Regions from separate parts of the Streptomyces sp. NPDC021225 genome, predicted to be linked through region 1. Evidence: riboswitches for the same ligand, from Rfam matches in the RefSeq annotation. Region 1 holds a riboswitch; the other holds the start of a gene.
The links. A riboswitch is a leader RNA that binds a small molecule or an ion and turns the genes downstream of it on or off. The one in region 1 is predicted to bind glycine.

Region 1 (9,726 bases):
GATGTGGTGAGGAGTGTTCCGTTATCCGGAACACAACTCCGCTGAGCGGTGCGGAATGTCCCGTTAACAGGACTGTCAAACGGGAGTGTTAGGGCGCGAAGGGGCGCGGAGCGCAGCGCGTGAGCGCGCGCGGACGTCCCGGGGCGCGCCGAACAAGGCGGTTACCAGGCGCTCGGCGCGGGCCCCGACCGCTGGCCGCCGTGCGGCGGCGGGTATCCGTAGCCATGGGCGGGGGCGGGCTGGGCCGACCCGAACGCGTCCCGGTCGAAGAACGGACGCGCGCTGGCCCGCATCCACATCGCCACCGGGTCGTACTCGTCGGACATCGCGACGGTGGACACCGGCAACCCCTCGGGCACCGCGCCCACCGACTGGCGCATCATCACCCGGGCCGACTCCACGGCCGCGGCGCCGCCGTCGTACAGATCCAGCCCGATGGCCAGATACGGCGCGCCGAGCGCGGGCTGCACCCAGGCGCGGCGCAGCGACCGCACCGCGGGCGTGCGATGCGCGTTCTGTCCCAACAGGGCGTAGAACTGCGGGAGTTCGAGGGAGGGCTCGCTGAGCCGCAGCGGCCCCGCGGGCAGCCGGTCCAGGCCGCAGGCGATTCTGCGCAGATCGAGCCAGGGGATGCCGACGCCGCCGCCGGGGGCGTGCGGATTGAGCCACAGGCCGTACCGGTCGGGGAAGAGGGATGCCGCGATCTGGCGCCCGCTCACCACCTCGTGGGCGCGGCTCCAGCCGCTGGCGGCGAGCTCCTGAGCGGAGGTCACACAGGGGGCGTAGCCGAGCCCGCCCACGTCCATGTTGCCGTACTGCGCGTCGGGCGAGCCGGGCGCGCCCTGCCACAGCAGCATCCACACCTGGCCTTCGGCGAGGGCGTACAGCAGCGACTCATAGGCGTCATACCGTCCCGGAGCGACCTGCTGAAGCATCCGCTCGACGTGGCCGCCTCCCGCGCTCACCTGGGTCCGCCCCTCTCTCGGCCTGTCCACACCGCTACCAAGGGCGCACGGACGCGCCCCGCCACCGGTCATCCAACCAGCTTACGGGCCCCTACAGTGGTCTCCTGGGCGACTCAGCGGTCACGGTCGTAGAACGGTCGCACCCGCTCGCGCATCCAATCGGCCACCGGATCCTGCGCGATGTCCAGCAGAACCAGCTGAACCGTCCACGGCAGCGGCACCGTGCCGAGCGCCCGTCCGAGCGCGTCCACCGCGCCGGCCTGGCCCTCCGGGCCGGGGAGGTCCAGCTCGACGCCGACGAACAGCGCGGGCGGCTCCCCCTCGACGCTGGCCAGGGCGCGCCGGGCGGACCGCAACCCGGCCACCTTGCCGAACTCGAGCCCGGCGGCCGCCAGGAAGTCGACCGGCTCCTCCTGCCAGTCCGGCTCGAACAGGCGCACCCGGCCGCCGGTGACCGGGCCGTCCAGCTCGGAGCGCCCGGTGCGGCACAGCTCGGCCACGGCGGGCGGCGGAAGCGGAACGCCGACGGCGCCGCCGGGGTTCACGGCGATGCCGAGCTGGGGCGGCAGGCCGCGGGCGAACTCGACGGCCGGGGCGACGGTGAACGTCATATGGGCGCCGACGACCTGAAGGAACTGCTGCTCGGAGCTGAACACCGGCACATACGCGGCGCCTTCGATCTCCATGGTGGGCAGGTCCAGGTCACTGTTGTCCGGGCCGCCGCCGTTGGGCAGCGGGACCCAGACGTGGCTGCGGGCCAGGGTCTCGACGATCCGGGCGCCGGCGCCGGGGACGTCGACCGAGGCCGCGAGCACTTCCTCGAGCTCGTTGCCCGGGAACCCGGGAGCCTCGGAAAACGCAGGGAACGCACCGTCAGGGAACCCTCCGTGAGCCGGTGCTGGACCGTGCTGCTCCGGGATGCTCATTTCCGCCTCAACCGCCATCTCGTCCGACCTGCACAGGAACCCTAACGGCTGTATGGACTTGCGGCATCGGCGGCCGGTGATCTCCACAGCAAATCCCCAGGCCGAAGGGGAGGCAACGCCCGATCCCGGACAGCTTTTGACAGTCTTTTGACCATTTCTGAACGTAATCGTCAAGTTGCGCTCGGTTTGCGCCCCTCGCACCGTGGTGCCGAGTACGCCCATACGTCACCACAGCGAAGGAAGGTCTCATGATCCGCGCGTCTCGCAAGGCCGAAGTCCTCGTCACCTCTGTCATGGCCGGCTCCCTGCTGTTCGGCACCGCCGGTCTGTCCGCCGCCACGGTCGGCGGAAACGGGGGCACGGCCGGCGCCAAGGCCCCCGCCCCCACGGCGCTCGCCAAGGAGCCGCTGACCGCGGCCCAGACCCAGGCGATGCGCGATCTGCGCGTCCTCCTCGATCGGGTCGCCGACCTGGCCATGGCGGTGGAGGAGGCCCCCGGCGGGATGCTCTCCGAGGCCGAGCTGGTCAAGCACGCGACGGCGATCGACAGCGCGGTGAAGACCGCCCGCAAGTCCGCCGAGGCGGCCCAGGGCCCGAACGCCACCACGCAGGGCCGGGAGCGCCGCGACGACACGCCGCCCGGGCAGGAGCAGGGACAGGACCAGGGCCAGGGGCAGCAGCAGGGCCAGGGGCAGAACGCGGGCCAGGGCCAGGGCCAGGTCACCGTGCCGCCGCAGGCCGCCGACCAGGGCAACCAGAACAACCAGGGCATGAAGCCGCCCCAGGCCGCCGGGCAGGGAGAGACCGCGACCCCGCCGTACGCCCAGACCATGCCGACGGACGTCTCGACGGACCCGCTGGACGAGCTCCAGCGGGCGATCGACGACCTGCTGGACGCCGTCGCCGCGGGCGACGCGGACGCGGCCGCCGCGGCGCTCCCCCGTATCGGCGACGCCATCCTGGAGCTGCTCAACGCCCTCATCGGCCCGCTCCCCGGGATGGACCTCCCGATGACGCCCCCGATGCTGCCGCTCCCGGACGAGGCGTCGACCGTCGCCGTGGAGGCGTCCGCCCTCGCCGCCCGGACGCCCGCCCCGAAGCCGAACCCGGAGAAGCCCGGTACCGAGAAGCCCGGCGCCGCGGAGAAGCCCGGTACCGAGAAGCCGGGAGCCGCCGAGAAGCCGGGCACCGAGAAGCCGGGCGCCCAGGACCAGCAGGGTGCCCAGAAGCCCGGTGCCCAGAAGCCGAGCGCGAAGCCCAGCGCCCCGAACCAGAACGCCAACCAGCCCGGCGCCATGAGGCCCGGTCAGAAGCCCGCGGCGAAGCCCGCCGCGCCGAAGCCCTTCACCACCGCCGCCACCCCGCTGTCCGCCGCCGAGGCGACCGACGACGCCGTCGCCCCCATGCCGCTGCCGCGCCCGGTGGACGCAGCCTCCGACCAGGGTTGATGAAGGCCGTCTCCCCCTGCCCCGCCGCGCGTCACTCGAAGCCGATCCGGCGCAGTGCGCTCGCGGCCGTGCGGTCCAGCACCGCCACCGACGCGCAGCCTTCGGGCGGCCGCCCGCCCTCGGCGGCGACGACCAGCCGGCCCACCGCGCGGCGGTGCCGTCCGAAGGCGTAGCGAGAGACCGCACGGCCGCGCGCGGCCTGCCCCTCCAGGGCCACCGCGGCATCCACGTCCAGCAGCACCATGTGCAGCCGGCGGCCGGTGCGCCGGGCGTCGCGGGCCAGCCAGCGGCGCACCCAGGAGAGGGTGCCGCAGTCGTGCACCACGACGCTGGCGCCCGAGCGCAGCGCCCGGCGCAGCCCGGCGTAGTGGGCGCAGCGCACCAGCGGGCGGTAGAGGGCGTACGGCAGCCAGCGGGGCAGCCGCCGCTCCCAGCGCTCGCGGGCGTCCTGTGAGTCCACCCGCAGCACCGGGCCGCCGGACTGGTCGAGGCCGGGCACGGCCTGGCCGATCATGGTGCTCTTGCCGCTGCCGGGCAGGCCGGAGGCGACCACCATGTCCCCGGTGCGGTAGCGCAGCTCGCGCGCGCCGAGTCCGGGTCTGGACCCGCGGCCGGGTCCGGGCCCGGGCCCGGCCGCGCCGCCGCCGTCGCCGTCACCGCCGCCGCCGTCGCCGTCGCTGCCGCCGCCGCGCAGGTCGTGCACCGCCGCCCGGCGCCCCGGTCTGATCACGCCCCCGGTTGGCGCCGCGCCCTGCGTCACCGGCAGGGGCCCACATGTCGTCCCGTACGTACCCTGCCCCTGCACCGTGATCGTCCTCCTAGGTCGGTCACTGCGGCTCGTCACCGAAGAGTGTCAAGAAAAGGTAATGTCCTTCAAGGTGGTCTTCCTGTGGGCCGGACTTTCATGCCTTGTGAATCGGGGTGAGCGGCGGCGCGGGGCGAGCGGGTCTTCCCTTCTCGGGCGTACGTGCGATGATGTTGCGCGCAACTCCATACCGGCCGCTTGAATCCGCGCGGGAGAGTCCTCGGCCACCGGCAGCAGTGCCGGCCGTCCGGGGCGCCGAAGGAGCAAGTCCTCCCTTGAATCTCTCAGGCCCCGATACCGCGCGGGCGAGGCAGATCTGAAAAGCGAGCCGCTGGCGTGGCTCCACCCACGGTGCAAGCCGGACCGCTCTCCGCGACGACGTCTCCGACGCCGGCCGGGAGAAGGGGTCACGGCGAACCTCTCAGGTTCCGATGACAGATGGGGAGGACTCGTCCTCGTCGTCCTCGTCGCCGTCCCGCCCTGGAGCCAGCCCCATGACCGACGCCCCGTCCCCCTCGTCTCCCCCGTCCGCCTCGTCCGGCCCCCGCCGTACCGCGCTGGACGCGACGCACCGCGCGCTCGGCGCCACCATGACCGACTTCGCCGGCTGGGAGATGCCGCTGCGCTACGGAAGCGAGCGCGACGAGCACACCGCGGTGCGCACCCGCGCCGGACTCTTCGACCTCTCCCATATGGGCGAGATCACACTCACCGGGCCACAGGCCGCCGCCGCCCTGGACCGGGCGCTGGTGGGCCATCTGTCGGCGCTCGCCATCGGCCGGGCCCGCTACACCATGATCTGCGACGCCGAGGGCGGCATCCTGGACGACCTGATCGTCTACCGCCTCGGTGACCAGGAGTTCCTGGTGGTCGCCAACGCCTCGAACGCCCAGGTGGTGCTGGACGCGCTGACCGAGCGCGCCGCGGGCCTGGACGCGGCCGTGCGGGACGACCGTGACGCCTATGCGCTGATCGCCGTCCAGGGGCCGGCCTCGGCCACGATCCTGAGCGGCCTGACCGACGCCGACCTGGACGGCCTCAAGTACTACGCGGGCCTGCCGGGCACGGTCGCGGGCGTCCCGGCGCTGATCGCCCGCACCGGCTACACCGGCGAGGACGGCTTCGAGCTGTTCGTCTCGCCGAAGGACGCCGAGCGGCTGTGGCAGGCGCTGACCGAGGCGGGCGCCCCGGCCGGGCTGATCCCGTGCGGTCTTTCCTGCCGGGACACGCTGCGCCTGGAGGCCGGGATGCCGCTGTACGGGCATGAGCTGACCCGCGGGACCACGCCGTTCGACGCGGGGCTCGGCCGGGTGGTGAAGTTCGGCAAGCCCGGTGACTTCACCGGGCGCGCGGCCCTGGAGACGGCGGCGCGGCAGGCCGAGACCGCCCCGCCGCGGGCGCTGGTCGGCCTGGTCGCGGCGGGCCGCCGGGTCCCGCGCGCGGGGTACGCGGTCGTCGGCGCGGACGGCACGGTGATCGGCGAGGTCACCTCGGGCGCGCCCTCGCCCACCCTCGGGAAGCCGATCGCGATGGCGTATGTGGACGCCGGGCACGCCGCGCCGGGCACGGCGGGGGTGTCGGTGGACATCCGGGGCACCCATGAGCCGTACGAGGTCGTGGCCCTCCCCTTCTACAAGCGGCGCTGAGCGCCCGTCGCGGCCGCCGCCGCTCCTACCGCCTGTCCCACCAGGCAAGACCCGTTTCCCAAGCACTCCCCCGTATCCAGGAGAATCGGACTATGAACAACCCCCAGCAGCTGCGTTACAGCAAGGAGCACGAGTGGCTGTCGGCCGCCGACGCGGACGGTGTGTCGACGGTCGGCATCACCGAGTTCGCGGCCAACTCGCTCGGCGACGTCGTCTTCGTCCAGCTCCCTGAGGTCGGCACGACGGTCACCGCGGGCGAGACCTGCGGCGAGCTGGAGTCCACGAAATCCGTCAGCGATCTCTACGCGCCGGTCTCCGGCGAGGTCACCGAGGTCAACGAGGACGTGGTGAACGACCCGGCGCTGGTGAATTCCGCCCCCTTCGAGGGCGGCTGGCTGTTCAAGGTGAAGGTGACGGACGAGCCGGACGAGCTGCTCTCCGCCGACGCTTACTCCTCCTTCACCGAAAACTGACCCCCTCCTTCGATCGGGACCCTGATGTCGCTTCTCAACAGCTCCCTGCACGAGCTCGACCCGGACGTAGCCGCCGCGGTCGACGCCGAACTCCACCGCCAGCAGTCCACCCTGGAGATGATCGCCTCGGAGAACTTCGCTCCGGTCGCGGTCATGGAGGCCCAGGGCTCGGTCCTGACCAACAAGTACGCCGAGGGCTACCCGGGCCGCCGCTACTACGGCGGCTGTGAGCACGTCGACGTGGTCGAGCAGATCGCCATCGACCGCGTCAAGGCGCTGTTCGGCGCCGAGCACGCCAACGTGCAGCCGCACTCCGGCGCGCAGGCCAACGCGGCCGCGATGTTCGCACTGCTCTCCCCCGGTGACACCATCCTGGGCCTGAACCTGGCGCACGGTGGTCACCTCACCCACGGGATGAAGATCAACTTCTCCGGCAAGCTCTACAACGTGGTGCCCTACCACGTGGACGCCGAGACCGGCCTGGTCGACATGGACGAGGTCGAGCGGCTGGCCAAGGAGCACCGCCCCAAGCTGGTGATCGCGGGCTGGTCCGCGTACCCGCGCCAGCTGGACTTCGCCGCCTTCCGCCGGATCGCGGACGAGGTCGGCGCGTACCTGATGGTGGACATGGCCCACTTCGCGGGCCTGGTGGCGGCCGGACTGCACCCCTCCCCGGTGCCGCACGCCCATGTGGTGACCACCACCACCCACAAGACCCTCGGCGGCCCGCGCGGCGGGGTGATCCTGTCCACCGCCGAGCTGGCCAAGAAGATCAACTCCGCGGTCTTCCCCGGTCAGCAGGGCGGCCCGCTCGAGCATGTGGTCGCGGCGAAGGCCGTGGCCTTCAAGATCGCGGCGGGCGAGGAGTTCAAGGAGCGCCAGCAGCGCACCCTCGAAGGCGCGCGGCTCCTGGCCGAGCGGCTCACCCAGCCCGACGTGGCCAAGGCCGGGGTCTCCGTGCTGTCCGGCGGCACCGAGGTCCACCTCGTCCTGGTCGACCTGCGCGACTCGGAGCTGGACGGCCGGCAGGCCGAGGACCGGCTGCACGAGATCGGCATCACGGTCAACCGGAACGCCATCCCGAACGACCCGCGCCCCCCGATGGTCACCTCCGGCCTGCGCATCGGCACCCCGGCGCTGGCCACCCGCGGCTTCACCGCCGACGACTTCCGCGAGGTCGCCGACATCATCGCCGCGGCGCTCCAGCCGTCCTACGACGCGGAGGGGCTGAAGGCGCGCGTCACCGCGCTCGCCGACAAGCACCCTCTGTACCCGGACCTGAAGAAGTAATCGGGCCCGCAAGGTGTGTGGGGGCGCACCACCCCCGCGCCCCCACACACCCCGCACCACCACGCACGCACCCGCCGTGCAGACGCAAGGAGTTCACCGGTGGCCATCTCCGTCTTCGACCTCTTCTCGATCGGCATCGGCCCGTCCAGTTCCCACACGGTCGGCCCCATGCGCGCCGCGAGGATGTTCGTCCGCCGGCTGAAGAACGACGGCCTGCTGGCCCACACCGTCGCCGTACGCGCCGAACTCTTCGGCTCCCTCGGCGCCACCGGCCACGGCCACGGCACGCCCAAGGCCGTCCTCCTCGGCCTGGAGGGCCACTCCCCGCGCACCGTGGACGTCGAGACCGCCGACGACGAGGTGGACCGCATCCGCACCACCAAGCGGCTGCGGCTGCTCGACGCGGAGATCGGCACCGAGCACGAGATCGACTTCGACGAGTCCGCCGAGCTGGTGCTGCACCGCCGCCGCTCGCTGCCGTACCACGCCAACGGCATGACCCTGTTCGCGTACGACGCCGACGGCCGACCCCTCCTGGAGAAGACCTACTACTCCGTCGGCGGCGGCTTCGTCGTGGACGAGGACGCGGTCGGCGCGGACCGCATCAAGCTCGACGACACCGCGCTGAAGTACCCCTTCCGCACCGGCGACGAGCTGCTGCGCCTGTCCCGCGAGACCGGCCTGTCCATCTCCGCCCTGATGCTGGAGAACGAGAAGGCCTGGCGCACCGAGGCGGAGATCCGCGCGGGCCTGCTGGAGATCTGGCGCGTCATGCGAAGCTGCGTCGAGCGGGGCCTGTCCCGCGAGGGCATCCTCCCCGGCGGCCTCAAGGTCCGCCGCCGCGCCGCCACCGCCGCCCGCGCGCTGCGCGCCGAGGGCGACCCGGCGACCCACGCCATGGAGTGGGTGACCCTCTACGCCATGGCCGTCAACGAGGAGAACGCCGCGGGCGGCCGCGTGGTCACCGCCCCCACCAACGGCGCGGCCGGCATCATCCCCGCCGTCCTCCACTACTACGCCAACTTCGTCCCCGGCTCGAACCCTGACTCCCACGACGACGGCATCGTCCGCTTCCTCCTCGCCGCGGGCGCCATCGGCATGCTCTTCAAGGAGAACGCCTCCATCTCCGGCGCCGAGGTCGGCTGCCAGGGCGAGGTCGGCTCCGCCTGCTCCATGGCCGCCGGCGGCCTGGCCGAGGTCCTCGGCGGCACCCCCGAGCAGGTCGAGAACGCCGCCGAGATCGGCATGGAACACAACCTCGGCCTCACCTGCGACCCCGTGGGCGGCCTCGTCCAGATCCCCTGCATCGAGCGCAACGGCATGGCCTCGGTGAAGGCCGTCACGGCGGCCCGCATGGCGCTGCGCGGCGACGGACGGCACCACGTCTCCCTCGACAAGGTCATCAAGACCATGAAGGAGACGGGCGCCGATATGAAGGTCAAGTACAAGGAGACGGCGCGGGGCGGGCTCGCGGTGAACGTCATCGAGTGCTAGGGAAATAGGCCCTGACCAGCGCGTTGGTTTCTTTCAGCGCTGTCAGGGCCTTCCCTGCTTACTCGGCGGAACGTCCCGGGAACCTCCCTGGGACAGGCATGAAAGTCCCTGAAAAGTCCCTGGGATATCCCCTCAAGAGGGGCGTCTGACATGGAGCTTCGTGGCATTCACGTGGGCAGCCCGTATTGGTAGTTGCCCGCGCCGACCGCGGCTTCGCGAGTCCGGACCACGAACCCTCGAGACGATCAGAAGCGCGACCCTGCTGCCCAGGCGCGAGACCTTCCTACAGGTTCTCCGGGCCGCGCAGAGTACCGGCCAGGTCCCCGAGGACGCCATCTGGAGCAGGCGGTGAGCGCTGTCGGAGGGCGTACTACGCCGACCACCTCGCCGGTCGGCCCATGGACGCCGAATGGGCAGCCCACGTGATCGACTCCGTTCTCCAGGGAATCGCGGACCAGCCCCACGGCGACAGCGCAGCCGGCCGTGGCGCCTCGCCGAAAAGCTGATCACGAAGTCGGCGCGGGCCTCCTACGACACCGGGCGGCCTGGCCACCGCGCCGCCGACGGGTACCGGAGTACCCTGGGGTACTGGAGGTTCGGACATGACGACGCAGTCTGCGGAATCGAAGCCACGCACGGCAGCTCCCCTGAAGGTGGATCTCGAGACCGACCAGCTGAT
Region 2 (9,726 bases), on a different contig from region 1:
GCTGACCCGGCGCGCAGCGCCACCGGGCTGCTCGCCCTCGCCCGCGTCAACGCCTCAATAGCCGAGGAGGGCGGCGGCCCCGGAAAGGGCGGCCCGGCCGACACGCGGGCCGCGGCCGCCGCGAAGCTGCTCTCCGAGCGCACCTCCGACAGCGACGACCAGGTCCTGACCACGCTGCCGCGTGACGGCTCGGGCGCGGAGGAGGGGAATCCGCGGCGCAATCAGGCGCTGTTCCTGTCCGAGCAGGCCGCGTACCGCCACAACACGCGGGCCGGCGACGCCCCTCGGCTGCGGCTGTTCTACCCCGCGGACGGCACCGCCGAGCTCGACTACCCGTACACGGTGCGCGGCGGCGACTCTGTCACCACCGCGCGCGCCCGGGCCGCCACCCGCTTCATGACCTTCCTGGCCGACGCCGAGAGCCGCCGGATCCTCTCCGGACACGGCTTCCGGTCGGCGAGCGGCAAGGCGGTCGAGGAGGTGGCCCGTACGGCCGGCGGCAAGGCGCCCCAGCCGTACCGGGCGGTCCCGGGCTCGGGGCCGTCGAGCGCGGAGCTGGACACCGCGCTGGGCATGTGGACGATCACCGTGCAGAGCGCCCGGCTGAACACGGTCGTGGACGCCTCGGCCTCCATGTCGGCCCCGGTGCCCGGGCGGCGCGGCGAGTCCCGGATGGACGTCACCAAGGCGTCCCTGCTCCAGGCGCTGTCGCAGTTCACGCCGGAGGACGAGATCGGGCTGTGGGAGTTCTCCAGGCGGCTCGACGGCGCCCGGGACTACCGCGAGCTGGTCCCGACCCGCAGGCTCGGCCTGAGCAGCGCGGACGGGTCCACCCAGCGCGATCGGCTGACGGCCGCCTTCGGCGCCCTGGAGCCGGTGGCGGGCGGGGCGACCGGGCTGTACGACACGACGCTCGCGGCGTATCGGAAGGCACGCGACGGCTATGCGGAGGGCAAGTTCAACGCCGTCGTGATCCTCACCGACGGGTCCAACCAGGACGAGGGCAGCATCTCGCTCGGGGCGCTGGTCAAAGAGCTGGACCGGCTCACCGACCCGGACCGCCCGGTGCCGCTGATCACCATCGCCGTCGGTCCGGACGCCGATCTGTCGGCGTGCGAGGAGATCGCGAAGGCGACGGGCGGATCGGCGCAGCAGGTGGCCGACCCGGCGCAGATCAACGCGGTGATCCTCAAGGCGATCGTGTCGGCGAGCCAGGCGGGCACCGGGACGAGGTGAGCAGGCGGGCGGGGACGCGCCCGCCCGTCCACCGCGTCCGTGGTCAGTCGGCGAGGCCGACCGGCCAGGTGTGGACCGGCTCGCCGGTGCGCATCAGCTCGCAGTAGCGGCGGGTCATCGCCGCCAGCGCGCCGTCCCGGTCGAGCCCCCTCCCCCTCGCCCGGTGATACGTGGCGGCCTGCCAGGACGCGCCGTTGACCCGCAGTCGGCAGCGCTCCTCGATGATCCCCAGATAGCGCTCGCGGTCGGCCGGCTCGACGCCCCAGGCGTCGAGCCCGGCGGCGGCCAGCGGCAGCAGCTCCTCCTGGACCAGCCGGACGGCGGGGATGCGCACGGTCGACGAGGAGCGGCCGCCCGGCTTGGGCCACCGCAGGACCGCGTCGATGCCATGGCGGCAGGCGGTGTCGAAGTTGGCCGCCGCGGCCTCGAACGGCAGCCGCTTCCACACCGGGCGCGGCTCCTCGGCGAGCGCCCGCACCAGGCCGTAGTAGAAGGCGGCGTTGGCGATGACATCGGCGACGGTGGGCCCGGCGGGCAGCACCCGGTTCTCCACCCTCAGATGCGGCACGCCGTCGGCGACCGCGTACACGGGGCGGTTCCAGCGGTAGATGGTGCCGTTGTGCAGCACCAGTTCGTTCAGCCGCGGCACCCTGCCGTCGTCCAGCTCCCGCAGCGGGTCCTCGTCCCCCGCGGTCGACAGCAGCGGCGGGAAGAAGCGCAGATTCTCCTCGAAGAGCTCATACGCGTCGCTGATCCAGCGCTCGCCGAACCAGGTGCGGGGACGCACGCCCTGGGCCGCGAACTCCGGCGGGCGGACGTCGGTGGCCTGGAGGAACAGCGGTGGCCGGGACTCGCTCCACACCTCCCGGCCGAACAGGAAGGGGGAGTTGGCACCCACCGCGATCTGCGCGGCGGCCACCGCCTGGGCCGCGTTCCACACGGCCGCGAACCGGCCGGGGGTCACCTGGAGATGCAGTTGGACCGAGGTGCAGGCGGCCTCCGGGGCGATCGAGCCGGAGGCGTAGCGGAACCTCTCCTCCCCTTCGATGTCGATGAGGAAATCCTCGCCGCGGGCGGCCAGCATCTGTTCGTTGAGGAGTTTGTAGCGGTCGTCGTAGGAGAGGTTCGTGGAGCCCAGGTCATGGGCGGCGAGGGTGGGGAGAATTCCGATCATAACGATCTCGGAGGCCACTTCCCCCGCCTTGCGATCGGCATATGACAACCCCGTTCGGAGCTCTTCCGCCAACTGGTCGAGAACCCTTCCGTGCAATCGGTGGGGCACGATGTTTACTTCAAGATTGCACTGCCCGAGTTCGGTCTGGAAATCATGGCTGGCGATTCTCTCCAGAACCTCCGCGTTCAACATCCTCGGCATCCCGTCGGCGCCCGCGAGATTCAGCTCGATCTCCAGCCCCATGAGATTCTTCGGACGGTCGAATCGCTTCTCGGCCAGGAGCCGGGCCAGCGCTTCGAGACCCTGTCGGAGCCTCACGCGCTGCCGCTGCCGTCCGGACGGATCGAACTCCCCGGCTATGACCTTCTCCCCCATCGAAGCGTCCTTCCTCGAGTGGATCAACGGCCCCCGGCCGCGTACATCACGCTCGATGATGCCCAGCCAATGTGATCGATAACGCCACGCGCCGACCCCTCAGCCGATAGGCTCTGCACAGCCCCGCATTGCCGTGATGAAAAACACTGGCGACTTCAAGCCTACCCCGGCTGGGTTAAAATGCCAGGTCATATCCGTGCATATGGCAGAGAATCGGCGAAAATCCCCTCGCCCCGGCGGGCCGGATAAGTGCTTGTCCGCAATACCGGGGACAGGTACGTGAAACAAGACGGGAACACTTGTCGTATAAACTCGGCAACCGAGGCAGAGAGACAACGCCCTGATGTCCCGTCAGGCCCCTCTGACCCGCACACTCCGACAGCGCCATCCGCACCTGGCACGCCAGCGCTCCACCGTGTCTCCGAAGTGAGAGGCGACCCACCATGCCGCTGCACGTCCCTCCGGCTCCAGCGCCTGCTCTGAACAGCATCCGCACGGCCCTTGGCTCTCCCACCGCCGTCCGTACCCCGCTCCTCGGCTCCCTGGACGGACCGTTCGAGCTCGAACTCCCGCTCCCCGTCCACGTCCTGGACGACATCACCGCCCCCGACGGCCCGCCGACGGCGCGGCTCACCGGATGGCGGTTCCTGATCCGCGACACCGAGCGGACGGTGGCCTCCGCCGAGGCGATGCTGACCGCCGACGGCTGGGTCTTCTCGCAATTCTCCGAAGGCCCGTACGTGTCGTCGGCCGAACTGGCGCTGAGCCAGGCCGAGTCGCTGTCCTCGGTCCATCAGCCCAGGCTGCTGTCCATCCCGGAGCTGTACATGCTGACGCTGTGGCTGCGCGGCGACCCGACCGCCGACGCCTCCGAAGGCCACCTCGCCGCGGAAGACCTGCTGGTGCCGCTGACCCCCGCCCCGCCGGGCATCGCCGCCCACCGCGCGTACCGCGCGGCGGATCTGCTGCCGGTGCTCACGCTCCGGCTGACGCGGACGCCGCTGCTCGGCTCGTCGGCCTGACGGCCCGCGGCGCCCGCCGCCGCCCCGCGCCCGAGCGCCCCGTGATCCGAGGATCACGGGGCGCTCCGCTGCGGGCTCGTAACAGTCCCGTCAGGATGAACCGTCCACTCGTGTGATGCGTCATTATCAAGCGAGTACCGGTGCCGTGAAATCCCTGCGGAAACCGGCCCGTAGGGCAACACTTGGAGCATCCGACCGACTGACCAACGGGGGGCGGCCATGACTGCCGCAGCAAGCCACAGGACACTTTCCACATCGCAGCGAGAGATCTCTTCCATGTGCCAGCATCAGCCCGCGTGCCCGTCAGCCGACTCCGCCGACCGGGAGGCCGCCCACCTCGTGGCGCACCACCCCGAGCAGGGCTGGAGCCTGCTGTGCAATGGCGTCCTGCTCTTCGAGGACACCGGCGAGCTGCTGCCGGACGGACAGATCATCGCCCCGCGCCGGCCGCTGGGCGCCGAGCGCGTCGCCACCGCGGCCTGACCATCGCGGTCTGACCCTCGCGGTCTGACCACCACGGCCCGGCGCTCCGACCGGGCCCGCGCTCCATCAGGGGCCGGCCGGCGTGTCCGCCGCACCGGCCCCGTACCCGACCGCGCCCGGCGGGTCAGCTCTCGTACGACTCCAGCGGCGGGCAGGAGCAGACCAGGTTGCGGTCCCCGAAGGCGCCGTCGATGCGCCGCACCGGCGGCCAGTACTTGTCCGCCGCCGACACCCCGGCCGGGAACGCCGCCTCCGCGCGGGTGTAGGGGTGCTCCCACTCCCCGCTCAGCGCGGCCGCCGTGTGCGGGGCGTTCCGCAGCGGGTTGTCGTCCTTGGGCCACTCCCCCGAGCCCACCTTCTCGATCTCCGCCCGGATGGCGATCATCGCCTCGCAGAACCGGTCCAGCTCCGCCAGGTCCTCGCTCTCCGTCGGCTCGATCATCAGCGTGCCGGCCACCGGGAACGACATCGTGGGCGCGTGGAACCCGTAGTCGACCAGCCGCTTGGCCACATCGTCGACGCTCACGCCGGTCGCCTTGGTCAGCGGCCGCAGATCGATGATGCACTCGTGGGCGACGAGACCCCCGGGGCCGGTGTAGAGCACCGGGTAGTGCGGCTCCAGGCGCTTGGCGACGTAGTTGGCGCCGAGCACCGCCACCTGGGTGGCCCGGCGCAGCCCCTCGGCGCCCATCAGCCGGACGTACGCCCAGGAGATGGGCAGGATGCCCGCCGAGCCCCAGGGCGCGGCCGCGACCGGCCCCACGCCGGTCGCCGGGCCCGCCGCCGGCTGGAGCGGGTGGTTGGGGAGGTACGGCGCGAGGTGTTCGCGCACCGCGACAGGGCCCACGCCGGGACCGCCGCCGCCGTGCGGGATGCAGAAGGTCTTGTGCAGGTTCAGATGGGAGACATCACCGCCGAACCTGCCCGGCCGGGCCAGCCCCACCAGCGCGTTGAGGTTCGCGCCGTCCACATAGACCTGGCCGCCCGCGTCGTGCACGGCCGCGCAGATCTCGCTGATGTGCTCCTCGAACACGCCGTGGGTGGAGGGGTAGGTGACCATCAGGACGGCCAGTTCGTCGCCGTACTGCTCGATCTTGGCGCGCAGGTCGTCGGCGTCCACCTCGCCGTCCTCGCCGGTCCTGACCACGACGACCTTCATGCCCGCCATCACCGCGCTGGCGGCGTTGGTGCCGTGCGCGGAGGACGGGATGAGGCAGACGGTGCGCCGCTCCTCGCCGTTGGCGCGGTGGTAGGCGCGCACGGCCAGCAGCCCGGCCAGCTCGCCCTGCGACCCGGCGTTCGGCTGGAGGGAGACCTGGTCGTAGCCGGTGACCTCGGCCAGCCGCTCCTCCAGCTCGCGGATCAGCGTCAGATAGCCCTGGGCCTGCTCGACCGGCGCGAACGGATGCAGCGCGCCGAACTCCGGCCAGGTGACCGGCTCCATCTCCGTGGTGGCGTTGAGCTTCATGGTGCAGGAGCCGAGCGGGATCATGCCCCGGTCCAGCGCGTAGTCGCGGTCGGCCAGGCGCCGCAGATAGCGCAGCATCGCGGTCTCGGAGCGGTACTTGTGGAAGACCGGGTGGGTCAGATACGTGTCGGTGCGCAGCAGTTCGGCGGGGAGCGCGTCGGCCGCGGCGGCGTCGAGCTCGTCGATGGCGGGCAGGCCGCCGTCCACGCCGAAGGCCGACCAGACGGCGGCGAGCTGGGCGCGCCCGGTGGTCTCGTCGCAGGCGATGCCCACATGGTCGGCGTCGGTCAGGCGCAGGTTGACCCCGGCCTCGCGGGCCGCGGTGACGACCTCGGCGGCCCGGCCCGGGACATACGCGGTCAGGGTGTCGAAGAACGCGCCGTGCACGGTCTCGACGCCCCCGGCCCGCAGCCCCTCGGCGAGCACGGCCGCGTAGCGGTGGGTGCGCCGGGCGATGGTCGAAAGCCCTTCCGGGCCGTGGTAGACGGCGTACATGCCGGCCATCACGGCGAGCAGGACCTGGGCGGTGCAGATGTTGCTGGTGGCCTTCTCGCGGCGGATGTGCTGCTCGCGGGTCTGAAGGGCCAGGCGGTACGCCTTGTCGCCGTCGGCGTCGACGGAGACGCCGACCAGGCGGCCGGGCAGGCTGCGGGCGTAGACCTCGCGGACGGCCATGAACCCGGCGTGCGGGCCGCCGAAGCCCATCGGCACCCCGAACCGCTGGCTGTTGCCGACCGCGATGTCGGCGCCCAGCTCGCCGGGCGAGGTGAGGAGGGTGAGGGCGAGCAGATCGGCGGCGACGGTGACCACGGCGCCGAGCTCATGGGCCCGCTCGATGACCGGGCGCGGGTCGCGCACGGCGCCGGAGGCGCCCGGGTACTGGAGCAGCACGCCGAACACCCCGCGCTCGGCCACCTCGGCCGGTATGCCCGCCGAGAGGTCGGCGACGACCACCTCGACGCCGGTGGGCTCGGCGCGGGTCCGGATGACCGCGACGGTCTGCGGCAGAGTGTCGGCGTCGATCAGGAACACGCCCTGCTTGACCTTGCCCACCCGCCGCGACAGCGCCATGGCCTCGGCGGCGGCGGTGGCCTCGTCCAGCAGCGAGGCGCCGGCCGTGGGCAGCCCGGTGAGGTCCGCGACGACGGTCTGGAAGTTGAGCAGCGCCTCCAGCCGGCCCTGGGAGATCTCCGGCTGGTAGGGCGTGTACGCGGTGTACCAGGCGGGGCTCTCCAGCACATTGCGCAGGATCACCGGCGGGGTGAACGTGCCGTAGTAGCCGAGGCCGATCATCGGGGCGAGCAGCTGGTTGCGCTCGGCCAGACCGCGCAGCTCGGCCAGCACCTCGGCCTCGGTGCGGGCCGGGGGCAGCCCCAGCCCCTCGGCGCTCTTGATGACGTCCGGCACGGCGGCCTGGGTGAGCTCGTCGAGCGAGCCGAAGCCGACCTGCGCGAGCATCTTGGCCTGGGCCTCGGCGTCGGGTCCGATATGGCGCTGCTCAAACGGAGTACCGCGTTCCAGCTCGGTCAGCGAGGTGCGGTTGGCAGTCATCTGCGAGGCCTCCTGGTCTGTACGACCGACGAGGGGCACCACGGCGCGGGGTGCCCGAACGGCCTCCCCCTCTGTCATCTCAACCTGAGAGCTTCACCGGTTCGCGGGCGGCGATCCGGCTTTCACCGTCGGTGAGGAGGGGTTCCGGTGCTGTACTCGCCCGTGGCCCACCCTGCTTTCCAGAGTGACCTCACCCGCACGGTACGTGTGCCTGAGAGTTTCCGGGGAGGATTTGCTCCTTCGGCGCCTCCGACGACATCGTCGAAGAGCTCTCCCGCACGGGGTCTGCAGCCACCGTCAGCCTACCAGCGAGCCTGCCGCCAGGGGTTTTGGGCGAGCGCTCGAGTGGACGGGCACGGAATTGTGGCTTTTCTTAGATATCACGGCATTGACGATGAAACAGTCACCTATGGGAGAGAGTGTGCAGACCGACATCGATCCGCGGACCCTCATCGGCCGGAAGGCCTTGGACCGCGACGGCGCGAAGATCGGCACCGTGGACGAGGTCTACCTCGACGACGCGACCGGCGAGCCGGAGTGGGCCGCGGTACGCACCGGGCTGTTCAGCCGGGACGTGTTCGTGCCACTCGAACCGAGCGAGATCGTCGACGACACGCTGCGGGTGCCGTACGAGCGGGCGCTGATCAAGGACGCGCCGGACTTCGGAGTCGGCCGCCATCTGTCGCCCGAGCAGGAGTTGCAGCTCTACCACCACTACGGTCTCGACGTGAGCGGCTGACCCCGGCCCGGGCCCTGGCCCTGGACCTGGCTTTCGGCCGGGTCGGCCTCGGGGGCGTCGCTCACGGCGGGCCGGATCAGCGGCAGCGGCTCGCCCGGCTCCAACGCCGGGTCGTCGACCGCGAACGTCCGCACCCGGCCCGGCCGCGACCAGGGCTCCTCGAACCGCACGGTCACCCGGCCGACCCCGCTGCCCTGCACCCACCCCGCCCCGTACTCGGCGTGTCGCACATCGAGGCCGGGCAGCCAGCGGCGCGGCCTGGCGGTGTCGTCGGGCTCGTCGCTCCCCTCCAGGACCGCCGGGGCGGGCTCGGGTGTCCCTCCGGCCTCCCGCGCCCCCTCCGCGTCCTCCTGTGCCTCGTGGGCGGCCTGCGCGGCCTGGGCGAACAGATCCTCCTGGGTGTAGTCCGCCAGACCGCTCACGCCCACTCCCAGCAGCCGCACCCCCGCCGTGGTGTCCACGCCCTCCAGCAGCCGCGCCGCAGCCTCCCGCACCACCGTGGGGTCATCCGTCGGCCCGCGCAGCGTCTCGGACCGGGTCAGCGTGGAGAAGTCGTAACGCCGCACCTTGAGCACGACCGTGCGCCCCGAGCGGCCGGCCCCGCGCAGCCGCCGCACACACCGGTCGGCGAGCCGCGCCACCTCCACCTGCACCCGCGTGCGGTCGGTGAGGTCGACGTCGAAGGTGTCCTCCACCGATACGGACTTGGCGTCCCGCTCGGCGACCACCGGCCGGTCGTCCCGCCCCCAGGCCATGCCGTACAGCGACGCGCCATGGGCCTTGCCCAGCAGCCGCACCAGCTCCTCCTCCCCCGCCTCCCGGGTCTCGGCGACCGTGTGGATCCCGGCCCGGCGCAGCGCCTCCCCGGTGGCCGGACCCACCCCGGGGAGGGTCCGCACCGGCATCGGCCCCAGCAGCTCCCGCTCGGTCCCCGGCTGGATGAGCGTCAGTCCATCGGGCTTGGCCTGCTCGGAGGCGATCTTGGCGAGCATCTTGGACCCGGCCAGGCCCACCGAGCCGGTCAGCCCGGTCGCCGCCGCTATGTCCGCCCGCAGCCGCTCCCCCACGGCCCGCGCCGCCGCGGAGGTGGCCGGAACACCGCCCGCCTCCAGATCCACGAACGCCTCGTCCAGGCTCAGCGGCTCGACCAGCGGGGACAGCGCGCCCAGCAGGCCCATGACGGTGTCACTCACCTGGCGGTACAGGGAGAAGCGGGGGGTGAGATACGCCGCGTTCGGACAGAGGCGGCGGGCCTGGGCCATCGCCATGGCCGAGTGGACCCCGAACACCCGCGCCTCATAGGAGGCCGTGGCCACCACGCCGCGCGGCCCGAGGCCGCCGACGATCACCGGCTTGCCGCGCAGGCTGGGCTTGGCCGCCTGCTCCGCCGCGGCGTAAAAGGCATCCATGTCCAGATGCAGAATGGTCGGCGCACCCCTCACACCTACCGATGCTGCCGCATGCCACTGACACTCGCGGCCCGGGCGCGCGGCCCGGGCCGGACGGTCTCAGCCCGCGCGGTTGCGGCGCCGCGCCAGTTCGTCGGTGGGGTTGTGGCCCACCAGCGTCTCGCCGGTGTCCACCCGCTCGCCGTGCAGCTGGGCGAGCGCGCTCTCCACGTCCCGCCACACCACGCCCACGGCGATCCCGAAGACGCCCTGGCCGCCCTGGAGGAGGT

Region 2: another riboswitch for glycine. It lies ahead of gcvP (aminomethyl-transferring glycine dehydrogenase); the one in region 1 lies ahead of gcvT (glycine cleavage system aminomethyltransferase GcvT).

Annotation. Positions count from the first base shown of each region.
Region 1 covers NZ_JBIRPV010000002.1:1,169,235-1,178,960, reverse strand. The annotation lists gene ACH4S9_RS13340 (enhanced serine sensitivity protein SseB C-terminal domain-containing protein) at 162-935, opposite strand; gene ACH4S9_RS13335 (enhanced serine sensitivity protein SseB) at 1,079-1,891, opposite strand; gene ACH4S9_RS13330 (hypothetical protein) at 2,140-3,339, shown strand; gene ACH4S9_RS13325 (AAA family ATPase) at 3,371-4,150, opposite strand; glycine riboswitch at 4,344-4,454, shown strand; gene gcvT (glycine cleavage system aminomethyltransferase GcvT) at 4,639-5,790, shown strand; gene gcvH (glycine cleavage system protein GcvH) at 5,883-6,263, shown strand; gene glyA (serine hydroxymethyltransferase) at 6,288-7,553, shown strand; gene ACH4S9_RS13305 (L-serine ammonia-lyase) at 7,653-9,047, shown strand; gene ACH4S9_RS13300 (hypothetical protein) at 9,650-9,726, shown strand, end outside.
Region 2 covers NZ_JBIRPV010000004.1:8,799-18,524, reverse strand. The annotation lists gene ACH4S9_RS18680 (substrate-binding domain-containing protein) at 1-1,236, shown strand, start outside; gene ACH4S9_RS18675 (glutamate-cysteine ligase family protein) at 1,280-2,785, opposite strand; gene ACH4S9_RS18670 (hypothetical protein) at 3,229-3,807, shown strand; gene ACH4S9_RS18665 (DUF5999 family protein) at 4,084-4,290, shown strand; gene gcvP (aminomethyl-transferring glycine dehydrogenase) at 4,415-7,309, opposite strand; glycine riboswitch at 7,499-7,596, opposite strand; gene ACH4S9_RS18655 (PRC-barrel domain-containing protein) at 7,719-8,048, shown strand; gene ACH4S9_RS18650 (DNA polymerase IV) at 8,024-9,490, opposite strand; gene ACH4S9_RS18645 (MerR family transcriptional regulator) at 9,557-9,726, opposite strand, start outside.